Regions from separate parts of the Alicyclobacillus fodiniaquatilis genome, predicted to be linked through region 4. Evidence: riboswitches for the same ligand, from Rfam matches in the RefSeq annotation. Region 4 holds a riboswitch; each other region holds the start of a gene.
The links. A riboswitch is a leader RNA that binds a small molecule or an ion and turns the genes downstream of it on or off. The one in region 4 is predicted to bind cyclic di-AMP.
Positions count from the first base shown of each region.

Region 1: linked by a shared signal. The riboswitch ahead of ACFSB2_RS03375 (C40 family peptidase) and the one ahead of ACFSB2_RS09700 (APC family permease) in region 4 are both predicted to bind cyclic di-AMP.
Region 2: linked by a shared signal. The riboswitch ahead of ACFSB2_RS07835 (C40 family peptidase) and the one ahead of ACFSB2_RS09700 (APC family permease) in region 4 are both predicted to bind cyclic di-AMP.
Region 3: linked by a shared signal. The riboswitch ahead of ACFSB2_RS26070 (NlpC/P60 family protein) and the one ahead of ACFSB2_RS09700 (APC family permease) in region 4 are both predicted to bind cyclic di-AMP.

Region 1 covers NZ_JBHUCX010000013.1:56,644-61,766, reverse strand. Annotated here, with positions in the region: gene ACFSB2_RS03390 (L,D-transpeptidase family protein) at 1-614, shown strand, start outside; gene pepF (oligoendopeptidase F) at 684-2,489, opposite strand; gene ACFSB2_RS03380 (folylpolyglutamate synthase/dihydrofolate synthase family protein) at 2,745-3,053, shown strand; cyclic di-AMP (ydaO/yuaA leader) riboswitch at 3,191-3,323, shown strand; gene ACFSB2_RS03375 (C40 family peptidase) at 3,323-3,898, shown strand; gene ACFSB2_RS03370 (GGDEF domain-containing protein) at 3,978-5,123, opposite strand, start outside.
Region 2 covers NZ_JBHUCX010000020.1:319,705-324,827, forward strand. Annotated here, with positions in the region: gene ACFSB2_RS07830 (exosporium glycoprotein BclB-related protein) at 1-1,275, opposite strand, end outside; cyclic di-AMP (ydaO/yuaA leader) riboswitch at 1,817-1,956, shown strand; gene ACFSB2_RS07835 (C40 family peptidase) at 1,956-2,480, shown strand; gene ACFSB2_RS07840 (HesB/IscA family protein) at 2,677-2,976, shown strand; gene ACFSB2_RS07845 (AAA family ATPase) at 3,201-4,856, opposite strand.
Region 3 covers NZ_JBHUCX010000101.1:997-6,119, reverse strand. Annotated here, with positions in the region: gene ACFSB2_RS26075 (STAS domain-containing protein) at 21-836, opposite strand; cyclic di-AMP (ydaO/yuaA leader) riboswitch at 1,067-1,196, shown strand; gene ACFSB2_RS26070 (NlpC/P60 family protein) at 1,199-1,939, shown strand; gene ACFSB2_RS26065 (hypothetical protein) at 2,102-2,383, shown strand; gene ACFSB2_RS26060 (retropepsin-like aspartic protease) at 2,602-2,982, opposite strand; gene ACFSB2_RS26055 (cold-shock protein) at 3,366-3,566, shown strand; gene ACFSB2_RS26050 (hypothetical protein) at 3,760-3,927, shown strand; gene ACFSB2_RS26045 (hypothetical protein) at 4,599-4,913, shown strand; gene ACFSB2_RS26810 (transposase) at 5,105-5,123, opposite strand, start outside.
Region 4 covers NZ_JBHUCX010000024.1:75,629-80,751, forward strand. Annotated here, with positions in the region: gene ACFSB2_RS09695 (hypothetical protein) at 315-512, opposite strand; cyclic di-AMP (ydaO/yuaA leader) riboswitch at 823-949, shown strand; gene ACFSB2_RS09700 (APC family permease) at 1,027-2,934, shown strand; gene tig (trigger factor) at 3,411-4,703, shown strand; gene clpP (ATP-dependent Clp endopeptidase proteolytic subunit ClpP) at 4,815-5,123, shown strand, end outside.

The sequences.
Region 1 (5,123 bases), on a different contig from region 4:
TGCAGGCTCAAACCACTCTCCATACAACCCAGCCGTCGCGATTCGAACTTCGCATTGATCTCTCATCTCCTATGTTAAAGGTTTATCAAGACGGCAAACTGTATCGCACGTTTGCCGTGGCCCTCGGCAAACCAGAAACCCAAACACCAATTGGCACATGGCATATCGTGCAAAAAGCCGAAAATTGGGGCAAAGGGTTTGGCACACGTTGGCTCGGTCTTGATGTCTCATGGGGGACCTACGGCATCCATGGCACCAACCGTCCCGCATCAATTGGCCACTACAGCAGCCACGGTTGCGTGCGCATGCGCAATGGAGATGTAGAACAGTTGTACAAAATGATTCCGATCGGCACACCCGTCATCATCACAGGCAACCCGCTCAACCACATCCGCAAATTGGAGTATGGCGACATCGGCGCAGACGTTCAACTCGTGCAAAAACAGTTGCAGCGCGCTGGCTACCTGCGCGATACGTGTGATGGGCGGTTTGAGCAAAGTACGGAGTTTGCGTTGATATTCTACGAGTTGACGCACCAATTGCCGATGGACGGTGAAGTCAGCATGGAGGATTATGACGCGATGGGATTGATTCACAAGCCAACAGCCAAATGAGTAAGGAGGCCGCAGCCATGGTTGCTCATTTGGAAACAGGGCGCGTTCCCCACGCGCCCTGTCACCTTATCAGGCAAAACTTTGCACCAACTCGTCCACCAATGAACCGACATAAGCGACCGCTTTGCGAATCGGATCAGGCGTCGTCATATCCACGCCCGCCATCTTCATCAATTCCAGCGGTTCAAGCGTGCCACCCGCCTTCAAAACATCAAGCCACCGATCCACAGCCGGTTGTCCCTCTTCCCGAATCAACTGCGCAATCGCCGTAGACGCCGTCAGGCCAGCTGAATAGGTGTAGGGGTACAAGCCCATGTAATAATGCGGTTGGCGCATCCAAGTCAATGTTGCACCCTCGTCGATCTCGACCGTATCTCCCCAGAAATTGCGCAATAGCTCACCTTTTTGTTCACAGAGCACATTCGCCGTGATCGGCTTTCCAGCCTCTGCCAAGCTGTAGACGCGGCGTTGCAGTTCGCCTTCCAATAAATGTGTGACAAAATTGTGGTAATACGTATTCAGGAACTGAGTTATCACCCAGCGACGCATCTGTGGATCTTCCGATTTATCCAGAATGTGCTGACCGAGGATCAGTTCGTTCATGGTGGAGGGCGCTTCAATGAAATACGTAGACGGGCGTGTATTCATGATGCGCTGATAGCGATTTGCCAGACCGAAATGGCCAGCGTGGCCCAATTCGTGCGCCAGAATGAACGCGCCGCGCATGTTATCGGTCCAGGTCATCAATATATAAGGATGAACGCCATACGGACTGGAACAAAACGCGCCTGTCGCCTTGCCAACATTATCAGCGAGATCGACCCAGCGCTCCGCAAGCGCCGTTTCGATGATGGCCGTGTATTCAGGCCCCAAAATCGACAACGCTTCGAGAATGACGTTCGACGCCTCGGCAAATGTGGTGGCCGGATTAAAGCCGCCGTCGATGGGCACCTTTAAATCACAGTGCCTCATTTGTGGAAGTCCCAGCAAACGTTGTTTCAACTGCGCGAATTTGCGCATGTGAACGGCCAACTCATTCTGAATGATATCCAACTGGTTGTTGTACATCTCAATAGTCACATGTTGCGGTTGCAGGAGCATATGCGTGACCGATTCATACTTGCGCAGCCGCGCTTGCACGACTTGCTTTTTGACCTCTGTGGCATATGTCGCAGCGATGCCATGCTGATACTGACGCAACGTATTGACAAATGAATCGTACGCCTTATGGCGAATCTCCGTATTGGCTGTCAGTTCATATTGATCTTCATACAGCGCAAAGGAGACTGGCAGCATATCGCCAGATTCGGGATCTTCAATCGGCGCAAACTGCATGTCCGACAGCTTGCTCCGCTGATAAATGGTGTGTGGCGCGCCGAATACTTCACCGAGCGCGGCAAGCGCGCGCTCTGTCTCCTCGGAGAGCATGTGCGGCTTGTATGCCAGCAAATCGTCCAAGAAGCGGCCGAATGCCTGAAGAGACGGTTCCTCTGCCAAGTACCGCTCCACCGTGCCATCGGGCAGCGCCAAAATTTCGGAGTCCATAAAGGACAATGCCTCGCGCACCTGCGAAATGGTCGCGCCCAGGCGCATAGAATTGGCCTGATTCAACGGATTTGTCCCATCTTCATTCGCACGCAGCGACGCGTATGTCGCAACGCGCACAATGCGCATCTGCAAAGCTTCATGAGCAGATAGGCAGTCGAGAAGCGCTGACGCGCCTTCGCCAAGCCGTCCTTTGTATGCGGTCACCGTGGAGGCCTGTTCGGCCACCTCCGCAAGCGCCGTTTCCCATGCTTCCACCGAAGGAAACAAATCCGCCAAATTCCAAGTCATTTCAACCGGCACTTCCGAACGCGTGAAACGTGTTCCCATCAAAAATATGCCCCTTTCAACATAAATCACCATCAGCCCTGTGGAGAATTTGTACAAAGCCCTTTCCGTCCTGCTTTGTTGAAGGCTCAAAATATTTCGCTTCCCAAAACTATTTCCATTATAGACGAACCTTTTGTGATAAACGACTCGACTCTTTTGAATTTTAAAGGTAAGCAGTTCATGCATGGTAATCTAAGTTAAAGATACTGTGCCGCTGAGTGGCACAACTGCTCCACGGCGGGAGGCGTTTTACCGATGACGAAAACACAATTGAACCAACATTTGACGAACTACACGCAAGCCATAGAATGGATTTCTAATTTGGAGCGTTTCGGCGTCGTGCCAGAATTACAGAGAATTCGCTTTTTGTTAAAAGAGCTAGGCAACCCCGAAACGGAAGTAAAGTTCATCCACGTCGCCGGCACGAATGGCAAAGGGTCCACTTGCGCATATTTGGCCCACGTGCTTGCGCAGTGCGGCTATGGTGTCGGACTATTCACCTCACCCAATATTGGTAAATTCACAAACCGAATACGCTTCAACGAGGAAGCCTTGAAATCATGATTGAGCCTCACGGGATCAAGACACGGATCCACGATGACGTAATCAAAAGACTCCACCACCGCAACATCCACAAAATGTAATCTCGCCCTCCATTCTCATAATGAAAATCTGCATAGACATGTTACGCTATGTAGACAACAACAAAACAGCCGAATCCTGCATGGCAGGTACGGGGGATATTTTATTTTTTTGGGGTGAATGTGGATTCCACACGGGCGCTCTCCAGTCCGAACCCGTCAACTAACCTCGGAGGCACTTAGGAGGATATAATGAAAATTAAACATATAGCTTCAGCGGTGATTTCTTTCTCGATCACAGCCGTATTTGGCATGTCCATTGCCTTTGCTGCGCCTGCCACTACAGCGTCAGACGTCGCCCAGGTGACTCATACGACGTCCACGGCGTTGCCACCTGGTGTAACGTACAATAAAAACATCAAACCCAAAGCGGCGCGCACAGCTACAGCAAAGCAAAAATTCCGTGCCGTCCTGAGTGTCGCGCAAAGCAAATTGGGCACACGATATGAATGGGGCCACAATGAAGACCGCGGTCAATACGGTTTTGATTGCTCCAACTATACAGCTTACGTCTACAATCACGCGCTCGGTTACAAGATGAGCGGTGCATCACAGGTGCAATATCATTCCGTCGGTTGGAAAATCGCACGCTCCAACATGCAACCAGGCGATTTGGTCATATTTGAAAAAGGGAAGCACGTCGGAATTTACATCGGCAACGGTGAAATGATCCAATGCGGCGGCGGTTTGGGCAAAGTCGGCTACTTGTCGTTGAAGCCTGGCTCCTATTGGTACAAGCACATCTCGGCCGTACGCCGAATGTTCTAAAGCTCAAACACCATTGTGCATACAGCTGAATACAGCATCCACAGGACATGTGATGGAAAGACTGTCACATGTCCTGTTTTTATTCTGGGCCTGTGATTTTATTTTTTCCACTGCGCTTGCTCATATACTGACGTGCATCTGCCAATTTGTAGCAAGCGAAAAAATCATGCGCCTCATCTGGTAAGAGGATCACGCCCACGGAGGAGGACACACCAGATGCCGCTAAGGGCGACGCTTGCAGAATGGCGTCTATGCGCGCGTTCGCTGCAACGTCCCATCTGTCATGTTCTAAAACCAGAACAAATTCGTCACCGCCTAAACGCGTCGCATGTTCCTTGGCCGTCAAAGCGCTTTGCAGATGATGAGCAAACTGACAGAGCAGTTGATCTCCAGCTTCATGTCCCGCAGAATCATTGAGCGCCTTGAAGCCATCTAGATCACACAACATGAACAACATCCTCTGCGGAGAAGGCTGACTGAAATACACTTCCATGAAATGATGAAGCGCACGACGATTCCAAATACCTGTCAGCGGATCATGATTGACCCAATATTTCAAACGCCGCCTTTGAGCAACCACTTGATGGGCCATAGAAAGCGTTTCCAAGAGATTGGGAATCAATCGTTTAATCACGACATCGGAAGATTCGAAATACAGCGTCAGCACAGCAAACAGTGTGGTTTCATCCCCGACGTAATAGCACAAACCAGCACCTGCCGATGATTCTTCCCGAACATACGGCGGCAAAATTCGTTTGTTTGGTGGTGTCCATATCAAACGGCGGGATCGCCAATGATCACCGATCCGCTGCTCAATCCACGGGATCATATCCACTGCAATTTGTTCCTTGTATGGCGCCAGAATACCAAAGACATCCGCCACCGTCCAATGATCTTCGCTGCGAAGCACGTACACGCCGCCGACGGACTGGCCAATGTCGGCCAGCATATCCCGAAAATGGAGCCAAAGCTGCTGCTCATTTTCGACATGCAACACAAACTGGGACAAATCATGCATCCAGACCAGCACTTGATTTTCCCGTTCCACCGTTTGAATCAACTGATGTTTCATCAGCAATCGCACAAACAGCGAAATATAGGACGCAAAGGCATCGATAAACTGCGCATCATCAAAAAAGTGACGGGCTGTGTAGACACAAACCATCCCTGTAACCGCTTGCTGATGAATGATGGGAACGGTATACCAACCGTCTGCACTACAGGC
Region 2 (5,123 bases), on a different contig from region 4:
CGCATCAATGGATGTAATCGTTCCATCGCGTGGAACTGAAAATGCCATATCGAGCAACGTGCTCGGGCCTCCAGTGAGATCGATGGTCCCACCAGTTAAGGAAACACCTGTAACAGAATTGCCATCAGCGACGAGGCTCACCGTACCAGGTAAACCACCAGCGACCGTGGTCATATCAACTGGAAGTCCCGATGCAAAAGGAATGATTGAGCCTGCACCTGAACCTGACGGTCCAGTTGCTCCAGTTGCTCCAGTTGCTCCAGTTGCTCCAGTTGCTCCAGTTGCTCCAGTTGCTCCAGTTGCTCCAGTTGCTCCAGTTGCTCCAGTTGCTCCAGTTGCTCCGGTTGCTCCGGTTGCTCCCGTGGCTCCGGTTGCTCCCGTGGCTCCAGTTGCTCCGGTTGCTCCCGTGGCTCCGGTTGCTCCCGTGGCTCCGGTTGCTCCCGTGGCTCCGGTTGCTCCGGTTGCTCCCGTGGCTCCGGTTGCTCCCGTGGCTCCTTGCGATCCGGTGGCCCCTGTGACCCCTTGCGATCCCGTGGCGCCTGTCGCTCCCGTGGCTCCTTGCGATCCCGTGGCACCTGTCGGTCCCGTGGCTCCTTGCGATCCCGTGGCACCTGTCGGTCCTACGCTACCACGCGCCCCTGTTGATCCTTGTGATCCGGTCGTGCCTGTTGGCCCTTGCGGTCCGGTAGCGCCTGTCGCGCCGGTTGCTCCCGTGGCTCCCGTTGCACCAGTCGGTCCCGGGATACCATAAAAATGCGGCGCCTGTACTTTTAAAGCCTTCGTGTTTCCGTTCCACGTCGATTTCATATTGATGGCTTTGAGCACTTGCTGAATGTCCCACAATGGCAGATATCTCACTTGTTCTCCGCCACTCTGTCGAACAACACTGTCAATATGTGTAGCCACTAACGTCCCATTCACATATACATTCACGTTTCCCGTTTTGCCATTGAGCACTTTCACTTTCCCAGCAAGTTTCGTCGAGCTGGTCAGCTTCAGCGAAAACTGCCCGTTGGTCTCAGTCCACTGTGGCTCCAAACCGACAGATCCCAACAATGTGATAACTTCATCCGTAGAATAATAAGTGGTTTTATGTAGCGTGAATGCTTGAGTCTTCCCCAACGCATGACCATTGACTGAAGATGAGACTTGGTAATTGCTCGTATTGGAACTTGTCGCAGCAAATGTGGTATTTACGTCCATCACGGCAGTAGCAACGAGACTCGAAACCATTGTGGTCAAGTTGATCGCATTTGCCCATTTTTTTCTTTTCACCCAATATAACCCTCTTTCCAAATAATCTAAAAAATGACTTATAACGATATGATCCAAAACCAGATTTTCAACTAGTTAGACTTGACATTCCCCCATGCTTGGTCATACGATTTGAGTTGGACTTCAGAATCTACATACGCACGATTTAAAACTAACAAAGAATCCCGAGGACATGAAAGGTTAAGAATTTTGGTCTCCATTAAATGAAAATGAACATCAGCGAATACCGAAGCCTGAGTCAGGATACAAATGTCTAGAAATCATCAGTCTCTCCTTAAGCCCAAATTCAATTATATTCTTTAGATCTTAACAAAATCTGAACAACCACATTTGGTATCGAAAACGCAGTAATCACCTAAAAAAGCGTACCGGAAACGCCTTGACCCTGAACGCTTACTTTGGAGTGTGCGCCATCGACGTGGCCAAGCGGTTGACCGCATATCGTCCACATCTGAATGAATTTCCACTACCACCATCATCCTCTTTTTTATCCACTAATCCTCTAGTTCCATTGACAAAACACCGTGATAACATAGGTTCCGAAACAATCATGCCGAATCCTGTGATACAGGTACGGGGGACTTATTTTTTTGGGGTGAATCCTGGTTGCCACAACAAACAGGTAGGGGCATTCTCCACCGAACCCGTCAACTAACCTCGGAGGCACAAGGAGGAATAATTTGAATAAGAAAAGCGTGATTTCTGCATTTTTTGGTATGGCGTGTGTATTTTCCATTGGCACATCGATCGCAATGGCAGCAACATTGCCACCAGGTGTGACCATCGATCATAACATGACTCCGTTGGCGAGTGAGAATGCATCAACTCAGGCGAAGACAGACGCTGTTCTGAAAGTGGCAGAAAGCAAATTGGGCACACCGTACATCTGGGGACACAACGAAGATCGTGGACAATATGGCTTTGACTGTTCGAATTTTACAGCCTACGTTTATCATCATGCGCTAGGTTATAAAATTACAACATTCTCCACGAAACAGTATACATCTGTCGGTTATGATGAACCGAAATCCGATATGCAATCTGGAGATTTATTGTCATTCAATGACGGCGGTCATTCTGGTATATATGTCGGTAACGGAGAAATGATCCAATGTGGCGGTGGGCTTGGTAAAGTGGGCTATCTTAGCGTTAAACCAGGTTCTTACTGGTATAAACACTTAAGCGCAGTCAAAAAAATGTACTAAACACGGAGAAATCAAGGGCTCAACCAAGACATGGTTGAGCCCTTTTTCATTACATACATGCAGGCGATATAAATGGCTTTTTGATTGGTCACAAAGCATCTCGTGTTGTGAATATCGCAGAGGAGGCCGTGGAGCAAATTTGACAGATTGTTATGATAGTATAGAACTTAAATTTAAATAAGGTGGCGAATCGTTGATGCAGTGCAAAATCACACCATCAGCTAAGAAGCAGATACTGAGTATTCTCCGAGAACAAACGGATAAGAATTTAAAACTGCGGGTTTATGTCACTCACGCGCACGGGGATCATGCCCATTACGGGATGAGTCTTGATTATCAAAAACCTGATGATTTAATCAACGCGACGACACCTGGAATTGAAGTATTGCTTGAAAGCAATCATGAATTCTTGAATGGCATTGTCATTGATTACGACGCAACTCAAGACGGTTTTTCCATCACAAATCCGCAGAAAGGGCATCACCACCATCATTGATAGAACATATCAGACACCCTACTCGTTGCTTGGGTGAAACTCAAGTGCAATCAAGTTGTACTTGCGCTAAAAGAGATCACTCAAAAGAGCGATCTCTTTTTATAAAGCCGCGCCATCGCGCGCTTTTTTGATGAATGTTGATGCGTTCGAACCGCCGGACACAACGGAAACAGTTGGTCATAAAGTGTAAACCTAGCTCGCTTCCAGGTCGATAATTGTGTTCCTTATTGGCTTTCAAACGATGTTGTCAACTCTACCAACGGGTTTTGTTCGGAATCCTCGTTGAACTCCTCATCATTTTCCGATGCCTTCGCTGCATGCGAAACGCAAAAGGCTTGCTGCTTTATCTCATATGGTTCTGGCCGGTTTCGGCCATACAGTCGCACATAAATCTGTTCAACTTCCTCGCCAGTCAGATCTCCCTGCTTCAACAACTGATTCGCAATCTTGTGGACGAATTCAGCATGTTCCTGTAGCAGTTGCTTTACTTGAGCCATCTGGTCCTTCAACAGCTCATTGATTTTGGGCCGAAGCGCCTTAAGCCCATCTATCCGCGAGCCTATCGCAAGCCAACTGAACAACTCATCGCCCATTCCCACCAGGCCAAGGTACGCGCCGGCTATCTCAGTCGCCTGCTGCAGGTCAGAGGTGACGCCGTTTAATTTCTTTCCCAGGAACTCCTCTTCCGCTGCCCGAGCCGCCAAACAGACTTGGATTTCTGCCAGCATCTCACTGTCACTGCGGTTATACCTCTCATGCGTAGGCTTCGTGGCGGCCAGACCGAGCGCGCCACCTCGGCGGATGATGGTTACCTTCCACACACGGTCGTGAGGCTTCAGTAAGTACTGGGTCACCGCATGACCGGCCTCGTGGTAGGCAATGTTCCGTTTCTCATCCTCTCGCATGGAGCGAAGCGGCTGTTTCAGCCCCCACTCATAGGTCTCCATAGCCATCCGGAAATCCTCGTAAGCGGCGGCCAGAGCGCCCCGCTGATGGGCAATCACGACTGATTCATTGACGATATGTTTGATTTGTGCAGGGCTATACCCAATCGCATCCAATGCCGCCCGCTCTGAAGTCAAACTAGGTTCACACTTGACCTTCTGAAGGTAGTAGTTGAAGACGTCCACCCGTCCATCATAATCCGGGAAATCCACCCATACCTGCCTGTCAAAGCGTCCGGGCCGGATTAACGCCGAATCTAGTACGTCAGGTAGATTCGTGGCCCCGATAGTCAACACTGCCGGCCGCTCAGCTTTCTTTCGCCTCAAACCGAGTCCACGAAGAAACCTGGCAAACCGCGAAGTGTCAATGTTTGGCGGATCAAGCTGCAAGAGTAGCTCATTAAGAAGGCCGCTTCCTCCGCCCATGCCCAGCAAACCACCAATCCCACCCTGTTGTCTCTTTAATCCAATAGCATCTATCTCGTCGATGAAGATGATGCAAGCTCCGTACACTTTCGCCAGCTTCCTAGCCTTTCTGTACAGGCCCATCACCTTCAGATTCCCCACACCAAAGAACATGTTTTGAAAGCTTGGCGCTGAAGCGTAAGCAAAAGGGACCTGCGCTTCGTTCGCAATCACCTGAGCTAGGTATGATTTACCGGTACCTGGCGGTCCACAGAGGAGCAGTCCTCGGATGACCTCGCCGCCCATCTCCTTGAATTCTTTGACGCCCTTCAATAACGTAACAATCCGCTCAGCATTCTCAACGATTTCTGGGTTACCCCGATAATCGTCCCAAGAGACACCAGTCTCACGAGGTAAAATCCAATATGTGCGTCCCCGGGCCATGAACCAGAAAAGAGCAGCAAACTGGAGGATCATAGCCAGCATTTCGATCACCACTTGGAGTGCAACGCCCAAAACACTCGACGCCACACCCCAACCACCTAACCACAACGACACTGAAATAATAAAGAGGACGATAAACCAGAGCAGTACTTTTCGCCAATTGATCCACCGATGTCTGATACAAATCACTTCCCTTTTATCTAGTAGCAACCTGCTGAATGCTAGTTACAACGCTGGATCAGCTGCTATTCTTTAGGCTGATAAGCGCTTAGACTACGAACAAATATAGCGGATTACATTAGAGTTCGAAATGAATCCCACGTTTACGCTTCTCTTTGCCAAAATGGATGTGTC
Region 3 (5,123 bases), on a different contig from region 4:
ACTTCAAATGCCCTGCCACTTTATATCATGTACTGCTTGAGCACCTGTTGCAATGTTGACTTTGTCTCCACCTTGTCAGAAATATCGATCCCCAATGAAATGAGCGTATTGGCAATGCCAGGGCGAATACCTGTGATGGTCGCCCGGCAACCGAGCAGATTGATACCTTCAATAATGTGGAATAGATGACCCACGACCGCTGTATCCATATAAGGGACACCAGACACATCAATAATGATGTGTTCAATTTTCAGATTTGCAATTTGCGTGAGCGTCTTTTCTTGAATGGTCTTGGCCCGGTGTGTATCGATCATACCCACCAACGGCAAGATGGATCTCGTCTCCGTAAGCGGAATCACAGGAACACTCAAATCCTCGATGATCTCGCGCTGAGCATTCATTTTTTCCTCGTTGTAGCGCGTGTAACTGATAAAATAATGATTTAGAAACCTATCTAAACCATGAGCCAAATCGCGTTGAAAAGCAAAAATATCCTCCACGTCGACTTCCACGTGTTGATGATACACATATTGAAAATCCCAGAGGCATTTGCGAAACCCTTCCGTGAATTCCATTATCAACGGAATTGGATGTCCGTTTTTCGCAATATTATAACCAATACGCTCTCCTAGTAAAACTAAATCGTCTATTTTCGCTTGCAACAGCAAATCTAATAATTCGTCGATCACATCATAGACTGCAGCCATATTTGTATCGCGGTTTTGCAGGTACTCCAGTCCTTTAGTAGACTGAAGCATCATTTCCTTGTGAAACATATCCAGATTCAATGACATAAACTCCGCAAAAGTTTGGCCTGGTTTGAACTGCAAATTCACGCCGGATCCCCCATATCTGTCATACACCGCGCAATCGATACGCGCCATTTTTCACATACAGATCACCATACATCAGTCATTTCTACACCGCAATCAGACAGCACATGAAACCATGCAAAAATACACTGATTGCAACTACATCTGACCTTCACAACCCACCATAATCATACATCAAAACCATCATTATTATAATTACCCTAGCTCATTTCCATGGTAATCTAGCCATCATAACGAAACCAAAGCCGAATCCTGGACAACAGGTACGGGGGATATCCTCATATAGGGGTGAACGTGTTTCGCACAAGGGCAACTCCTGCCCAAACCCGTCAACTAACCTCGGAGGCAAAAAGGAGGAAATTAATTTGCATCGCAAAACGCTTATCGCTGGTTTAGTGTCCATCTCAACACTCGCTTCGCTCGGTGCGCCCATTGCTATGGCATCCACGACGAAATCTGCCGTTACAGTGCTTCACAATGCTTATCTGATCTCCGCACCCAAGACTGGTTCCACCAAGCTTAAACTTGAACGAATCGGCACACAACTCACACTTGAATCGGGCAGCAACAAATACTGGTGGCATGTGAAAGATCCGAGTGGCAAAGTAGGCTATATCACCTCGAATACATACTATACAGCGCAGGCGGAATCCTCATCTGTGCAACTTCCTCCTGGCATTTCACTGGATCCTTCCATTACGCCAATCGCATCGGTCAACGCAACCTCAACTGCCAAATTTAACGCAATCCTCAAAGTCGCCAAAAGCAAACTAGGCACACCTTATGAGCTGGATCACAACGAGGACCGCGGCCAAACAGGTTTTGATTGCTCCAATTTCGTAGAGTATGTCTACCATCATGCACTTGGCTATCTGTTTTCAACTGCGTCGAAGACCCAATACACATCCGTGGGCACCAAAGTCGCGATTTCAAAGATGCAGCCCGGCGATTTATTGAGTTTTGATGATGGTGGTCATAGTGGGATCTACATCGGCAACAATGAAATGATTCAATGTGGCGGTGGGCTCGGCAAAGTAGGCTATCTCAGTGTGGCACCTGGTTCATATTGGTATAAACATCTTTCCGCTGTCAAACGGATGTACTAAGCATAAAAACGCCCCCTCAAGCTCGTGGGGGGTGCTTTATCCCTTCTTGCACTCTTCAAGAAATCGCCACTGTAGCGACCTCGTTTGCCCTTGCATTTCACCCGATTAAGATATAGGATTCAGAGCGATACTTGTTTTATATGTTCAAAGAGGTGAAGATTGTTGTTGCACTTGCTTTTGCAGTTTGTATTTTGGGCCATTTCTGTCATCATCATTGGGGTGATGTGTTTTGCCGCCTATTCATACTATAAAAACAATCAAAAATTGAACAATGATTATTTCGTTTTGTTAAAACAACTACAAGAAAATCCAAACAATGCAGAAATCAGAAGTCGCGTTTTCGAATCCGGACGGCGGTATTACAAAAATCGCCAAACAGGCATTGACTTGAGTATAGAATGGGACATCAAGAATCACGTTGCAGAATCGAACACGCCCAATTGAACTGGGTTTGTCCAGCTCGATTCATATTGAGAATTTTATGTGCATTTTTCACCTAGTATTGGGTATTTTAACAAATGCGGTAACGGCGAGGGCGATTCCCGTGTATACCATGTACCATGTGGCACACCTCAAACCACATTATTTAAATAAGTGTATCATGACCGAATCAGCTCTCCGCCGAGTATCGTCAATTGGCTTTATCACCCTCGCTCAAAAGGTTACGCCTGCTCAATCGTAAAGGTTTGCGTTGTTGGGTCAACGACGAGCAACAGTTGATTGTCGACAAAAAAGCGCAGTCCGAACAACCCTGTACTTGAGAAATCGGGATCGACAATGCAAGGCACGTTCTCAAACACATGCGCGCCCACGTTCAGTGTACAGACCGACTGGTACGCTTCAACCTCTCCACCAACCCCACCAATCTGGATTGCACCTAAATTAGGCAAACCAAGATTTTGAGCGGTGGTGCCATTAAACGTCAGTTCAAACGCACCTGTATCAAGAATCATATTCTCGACCCAAGCACCATTTACGTTCAAGGTAAAATTAAGCGCATCATTCTCAATTTTCCCGTAATACGTCGCTAATGGTGTATACATTTTTCCACTCCTCGTCATCATGGCTTAAGACAAGGTACGTGATTGCTAAGTCACGTGGTCACGGCTGATGCAATACAAGGTACAGCGGATAAAACTTTTCAACCAGAACGCATCAGGTTTGTACATAAGTCTGTATTGACAGCCGGACAAGCAACACAATTGTGATCACCTCAAAATCAAAGGATTTCTTTTTACAAAAATTTCTTATCGATATGTTGTAAATTGGTTTGACTTTACCCAAAGGTTGATGTAAAGTACTTTGTATACCAACTGCATTTCAATATAGTTTTGATGCATGAGCCGTTCGGTCTGGCCCACTGGGTCAGAGTTGAGCGGCTTTGTTAATGAATTATGCTGAATTAGCGCCATGGAGGAATTTAAGAATGCAAGAAGGCATTGTAAAGTGGTTTAACTCTGAAAAAGGGTTTGGATTTATCGAAGTTGAAGGCGGCGAAGATGTATTCGTACACTTCAGCGCAATCCAAAGCAACGGATTCAAGACGCTTGATGAAGGTCAACGTGTAGAATTCGAAATCGTTGAAGGTCCTAAAGGCCCACAAGCTGCTAACGTTGTTGGCCGCTAATCAAGTCTTAAAAAAGCCCGTGCGGTTCTTGCCGCATGGGCTTTTTTTCTGAAACGCAGACCTGACATGTCAACCTCACATGCGCCTTCATCCCTCCCTCAATTGCTTGACATCATGAACTCCCCTCTTTTTGGTAAGCATTGCGCGTATTGATGTTTAAAAAAAGTACATCGTATACGTTGAGGTGATATTTGTGGAAAAAACACAGAAACCGATTGGCAGCCCGTTATTGTGGTCTCTGATCCCGATTGGCATCTTTGCTTCTTTCTTTGGAGCTGTCACGGGAAAGCGGGCCATAGAAGCTTCACGCAGCAATAATAAACGTCAACTGGATTTTCGAGACAATTCTCGCTACGACTGAAATGTAAAATCCCTCTGGATCCCTTCGTCTTGACCGATGGCCCTGCTGCACATTGACACGTATGCCGTAGCAGGGCTTTATGGTGGTCTACAAGACAAAAATGACCCCGTCATTGTTGACGGGGTCTGGAAAGGTGGATCAATGCCGGGATCCACATAAAACATGATAAATCCTGCGGCTCAAAAAAGATTCAAAACCATTCTACCTAAATGAAATCACACCTACATTTATGTGATACTGAACCTCTTTGACTCGTAAATTCATGGCGCCATAGATACGAAACGCACCAGTATGGCGATCCAAATTACCTGCTCATGGCTTGGCAAACCAAATCATGGAGATACTAACTATGTCCAGACAGCTTATCTGTTGTTGGAACAAGAGTGATAAGCCAAAAGGGCTATTGCATATGATCTAGTAACGAATAGGAGGAATCATATTGATTGGACAAATCATAGAGCTCATTTGTGATGCGGATTACAGTACGATGAACCCAGAGTTACGAGAGACGTATACGATTGAAGATCTAGAATCGGCCACAAACCTTTCATAGCTAAACGAAGTTTCATCAGGGTCTTGCCCACTGTATATCTGATGCGCAACTCCAGATTGTACATATTTTTTTGTGCAATGAGGAATGGTTAATACCAAACCTACAGGAGGGGTGCCCAATGGTGGATGGACCGCTGTCACCTTACAACGGAACGATCATTCCGTTTATCACACCGTATCAACTTGAATTGGAACAAAATTCAAAATTGGCACATGACCAATATGAGGTATATGTAAATGACGATTTTGTTGGACATAAAGTGTTGTTGACTCAATCAGAAGAAATTGATGATGTATCCGCCTATTTGCACAGATGTGATTTTGATGACTTCAAGACAAATCTCGATGGCGATCACTACAACATCTTCGTGGAAGATACGGAATTGGCTGACCAAATTAAAGCGCAGCTCAACGCCTACTTGAGCATTCGTTAAACGTATTTGCCCCGAATGTGGCTAGTCGATTTTTTGCGGATTCTCATTCTCGCAAACATTCTGTTCTGGCGGAAATCAGTTGTCCCAATCTCAAAGGGGCTGTCCCAAAAGCGGTTGAAAAATCGCTGACGGGGCAGGCCTTTTCTTTATGGTGTTTGTTTTTTAGTTAAAAATTGAGGATTGAGGTCTCCTCATCCAATTTTCTGCCTC
Region 4 (5,123 bases):
TCAAAAGGCTTGTACGGGCATGTACACCAGTGCAAAGGTGGAATTTAAACAGCGACCGCTCAGTAGTGATTCGGAAAAATGAACTGAATGGATAAGTGCAAGCAGAATAAAAGCGGCATGCTTTTTGCAGACCGCCATGCGTGATGCGTCCTGCACAAGCAGAATCATGAAAATGCCAGTCAATCAAGGCATTGCGGATGGCACGGCACCAAAGTGCCGATCTTATTCTCACGATTGGAGTGACGTATATAGGAGGTGAAGCAGGGTAGAGGTAAATGTGCAAGCGTAAAAAAGAAAGAAGCCAATTCCCTACATCAGGAAATTGACTTCTTTCCGAACTTGCGGTTGGTTTCGACTCGTGAGTTTGGTTCAGTGATTGTCTTCCACAGCTTGCGGAAAAAGTTGTTTGTGTTTGCCGGTTTCACAATCCCAAAACCACGGCGATTGTTTGCGGCCAATTCTAGCCGAGCTTGGTATACGAATTGCATTGCTTTCGTATCGAATGGTTGCATGGTACAGCACCTCTTTCTTCTTGTTGACTACAGTATATGGCTGTGCAACCAACAGCGGTTGGGAGTGAAACGCTTGCAATGTGAACTTTTCTCCGTGTAAATCGCTTGCATTGTGAACATCAATTTTGTAACCGTTACCAAAAACGAGTATCTTGTAGTCGTTTTTTGCGAAACACCCTCAACCACCTATCTTAAATTCATTCCCACACGACGCTAGGTTCGATCACGCTCCAAATGCGCTAAGTAAATGAAGGTCGCAAAAACCGTCCATGTTGATATCCTCTACAACGGGAGTAAAATATCTATGTTGATTTGATATACGCCTAATCCCGCTATGGGAGCGGAGGAACCACGTATTATGGGGTGAATCCAAATGGACGGGTGATACTGCCACCCGAACCCGTCAGCTAACTTCGTCGGCGTTGCAGGAGGGGTGCTTCCTATGCATTTTTATGTATAACAAAAACCTAGAGACGAATAATCAAGAAGGAGTTAATGGAGGTTATAGATAAAAATGACAAAAGACATCCCCTGGGTGCACCCCGTGCTCATTAGTTTGGCTGTTGTCGCCGTGATGTTTGCATTATTCAATTTTGGAAACGTAAAGCGACTCTTGATTGGCAGACCATTGCGAACCAGAGAATTGAACCAATCGCATATGAAGTTGTTTTGGGGAATTGCGTTGCCCATTCTTGCCGCCGATTTGTACTCGTCCGTCGCGTACGGTCCTGAGGCTGGCATTACGGAATTAAGCAAGCTTGGGCCTGGTGTGAAATGGATGATTGTGCCCATCACGGCTTCGACCGTTCTGTTGTTGGTCATTCTCATCACGTCTTATATCATGGGTGTCATTGCCTATCCGAGTGGCGGTGGCGCCTATGCTATCGCAAAGGATAACTTTAAGGGCAAATGGGTTGGCTTGATTGCTGCAAGCGCGCTGCTCATCGACTATGTTTTAACCGTAGCAGTGTCGGTTTCATCTGGCATTCAGACGATGGCATCGTCGTACCCAGCTTTAGCTCCGCATGAAACATCTCTTTCGGTGCTCTGTGTACTGATTATACTTTTTGTCAATCTGCGTGGCGTGAGCGAATCTGCAAAAATCTTTTCCGCGCCAACCATCTTCTTTATGGTATGCATGTTGTTTTTGGTCGGAACGGGTTTTGCGAATGAATTGAAGCATGGGTTTGTACAAACACACACGCCCACGTGGGGAACGATCCCTCAAGGGCTGACGCTGTTGCTTCTCCTAAAGGCATTCAGTTCGGCCTGTTCGTCGTTGACAGGTATAGAAACGATTTCGAATGCTGTTCCCATTTTCCGCGAATCAAAATCAGGCGCCATAAAAGCCTACGTGTCTTTAGGGATTGTGACGTCAGTCACACTGCTTGGTTATTCATACAGTTTATACGTACAGGGTGTCTCTGTCAGTCAGAATAACACCATGCTTTCGCAACTGCTTTTGATATACTTCGGACACGGCATTATCTATCAAGTCATCATATGGGCCACGTTCCTTGTTTTAATCTTGGCCGCAAACTCCACATTTACAGGTTTTCCACAGCTTTCAGCGCTCGTTGCGGCCGACGGTTTTCTGCCACGGGCATTGGTCATACGAGGAGACAGACTAGGCTACTCGAATGGCATGATTGTGCTGGCTGCATTGTCCATCCTTTTAGTAGAGGTTTTTAGCGCTCAGACAAACGCCCTGATTCCCTTGTACTCTATTGGCGTATTTCTTGCATTTACGATTGCTCAACTCGGCCTTACACGGCGTTGGACGAAGGTCAAGGGGCGCGGTTGGAAAGTGAAGGCGGTTATCAATCTGATCGGCGCGATCGTAACCGCGGTGGTATCCGTCGTGGTTGCTGTGACAAAGTTTACAAGCGGAGCGTGGATCGTTCTTGTCATTCTGCCGATTTTGGTCTTTCTGGCGATGCGAATTCGCAAGCACTACAACGACGTGGCAGATGCCCTTCGAATTGATATCGAACATTCACCGCCGTTGAAGCATCGCGTCATTTCGATTGTACTTGTGTCAAGTGTCCACCAGATTGTTCGACAAACGGTATCTTTTGCCTTGAGTACGACAACCGATGTGGTAGCGCTATATATCGGATTTGATGATGAGTCTATTGAACTGATGGAAAAGAAGTGGGCGGAGTGGGGAGCGCCATGTCGCCTAGTCACTGTGAAGAGCGAGTATCGCTCGCTGCTTATCCCGCTGTCTCGCTTTATCAAGAGACTGGAGAATTATGAAAACGGGAAACCTGATCATATCCAACTGTTGATCGGTCAATTCATCCCTAAAAAATGGTGGCACCAAATTCTGCATAATCAGTCGTCGTTACTGATACGGGCGTGGATGTTGAGACACCGTGAAGTCGTTGTAAGCACATTGCCTTTTCAATTGCCCAAGTAATCAATTGCCTGTATTGCAGATGGCGCGACGCCAGGAAACTCGGCTTTGGAGATATCAGTATAGACATGCATCTGCATCTTATCGCTTGGGAACGATACGGGCACAAAGACTGAATACGGTTGACAAAAGATGATAAGTAATGGATAATCAAAAATCGCAAACCCCTATAAAACCGGGGGATTTACGCCAATTGGGTTACTCTTGCCACGTGGCTTTATCGGCCTTCTAAAGTGAGCTGTGGGTCAGGGGTTTGAGCCCCTTCTGGGACGCCACGCTGGCAATTTCGTGAGCATCCCACGCTGGGATGCTCACTTCGCAGATTGGGCATCAGCTTGCGATACATAGGCTCGCGCTGTGGGGCGGGGTCTGCTTTATATCAGTCCTCATGAGCCGGGCTATATAAGGATATTGTTGGCGATTTGAAGATTGTGGTTTGCTTATGCGCAGATCATTGACTGTTAGGAGGACGTTTTTTCATGACAGCAAAGTGGGAGAAGACAGAGGTCAACGTTGGCGTATTGGAAGTAGAGGTCGCAAGTGACCGATTTGCCAACGCATTGAACGATGCTTTCAAAAAGGTGAGTAAAAATGTAAATATTCCAGGGTTCCGCAAAGGCAAAGTACCGCGCCGGATTTTTGAAGCGAAGTTTGGTGTGGAAGCACTGTACCAAGACGCGGTTGATTTGCTTTTGCCACAAGCTTATCAAGAAGCTGTGGAGGAAGCTGGAATTGAACCGGTGGATCGTCCAAGTGTGGATGTCGTTCAGCTAGAACAAGGAAAGCCGTTCATTTTTAAAGCGACTGTCACGGTGAAACCGGAAGTGACATTGGGCGAGTACAAGGGTATCGAAATTCAAGATAAGTCATTCGATGTCACCGATGAGACCATCGACCAAGAAATTGAGCAGGTGCTCAAAAGCCATGCTGAAATCGAAGTTGTGGAAGATGGCGCCATTGAAAACGGGGACACAGTGAGCATTGATTTCCGCGGAACTGTGGATGATGAACCGTTTGAAGGCGGAGAAGCTGAAAACTTCCAATTGGAAATCGGATCTGGCACGTTCATCGGCGGCTTCGAAGATCAGTTGATTGGTCTGAAAACAGGAGAATCGCGCGATATCGAAGTGACTTTCCCAGAGGATTACCACGTAAAGTCATTGCAAGATAAAGCGGCTAAGTTCCATGTCGTGTTGCACGATATCAAGCGGAAAGTGCTCCGTGAATTGGACGATGAGTTCGTGCAGGAAATTAGCGATTTCGAGACCGTGGATGAATACAAAGCTGATTTGAAAAAACGCCTGGAAGAACGTGCCGAGCAGGATCACAAGCGGTTTATTGAAGACGAAGTGGTCTCAAAGGTCACGGAAAATGCTACCATTGACGTGCCGAGCGTAATGGTGGAGCATGAAATTGATCATCAGCTCAATTCTTTCTCACAACAGTTACAGATGCAGCAGATTCCGTTTGACGCTTATCTTGAGTTTACCGGCACAAGCATGGAGGAAATGCGCAATCAGTTCCGTGAGGCGGCAGAAAAGAGCGTTCGGACAAGTTTGGTGCTTGAAGCCATCACAGAGGCTGAAGGCGTGACTGTGAACGACGATGACCTGAATGCAGAACTTGAAAAAGTGGCTGCCAACACAGGTCTGGAGTTGGATAAAGTTCGTGAGCTGATGGGCGTTCGCGACCCGAATTTAGAGTCGTTCAAGCATGATTTGGCAACGCGTAAAACGATTGAATTGCTCGTACAAAATAGCAAACTGGCTTAAAAAGCGGTACACTGTAAAAACCGAATGATGTGTGTGACAAGACAAGGTGACATGTCACCTTGTCTTGTCACACACAGAGGTATACCTTGATGGTTGATGGGGGGCGGCAGTGTGAGTCTTGTGCCATATGTGATTGAACAAACCAGTCGCGGTGAGCGTTCTTATGACATTTATTCGCGTCTGCTCAAGGACCGAATTGTTTTGCTTGGAACCGCAATTGACGACAATGTTGCAAATGCGATTATTGCGCAACTGCTTTTTCTTGCCGCGGATGATCCAGACAAAGATGTCCAGTTGTACATCAACAGTCCTGGAGGTTCTGTAACCGCAGGACTAGCCATATATGATACCATGCAACATATTCGTCCAGCCGTATCCACGATGTGCGTGGGGATGGCTGCGAGCATGGGCGCATTTTTG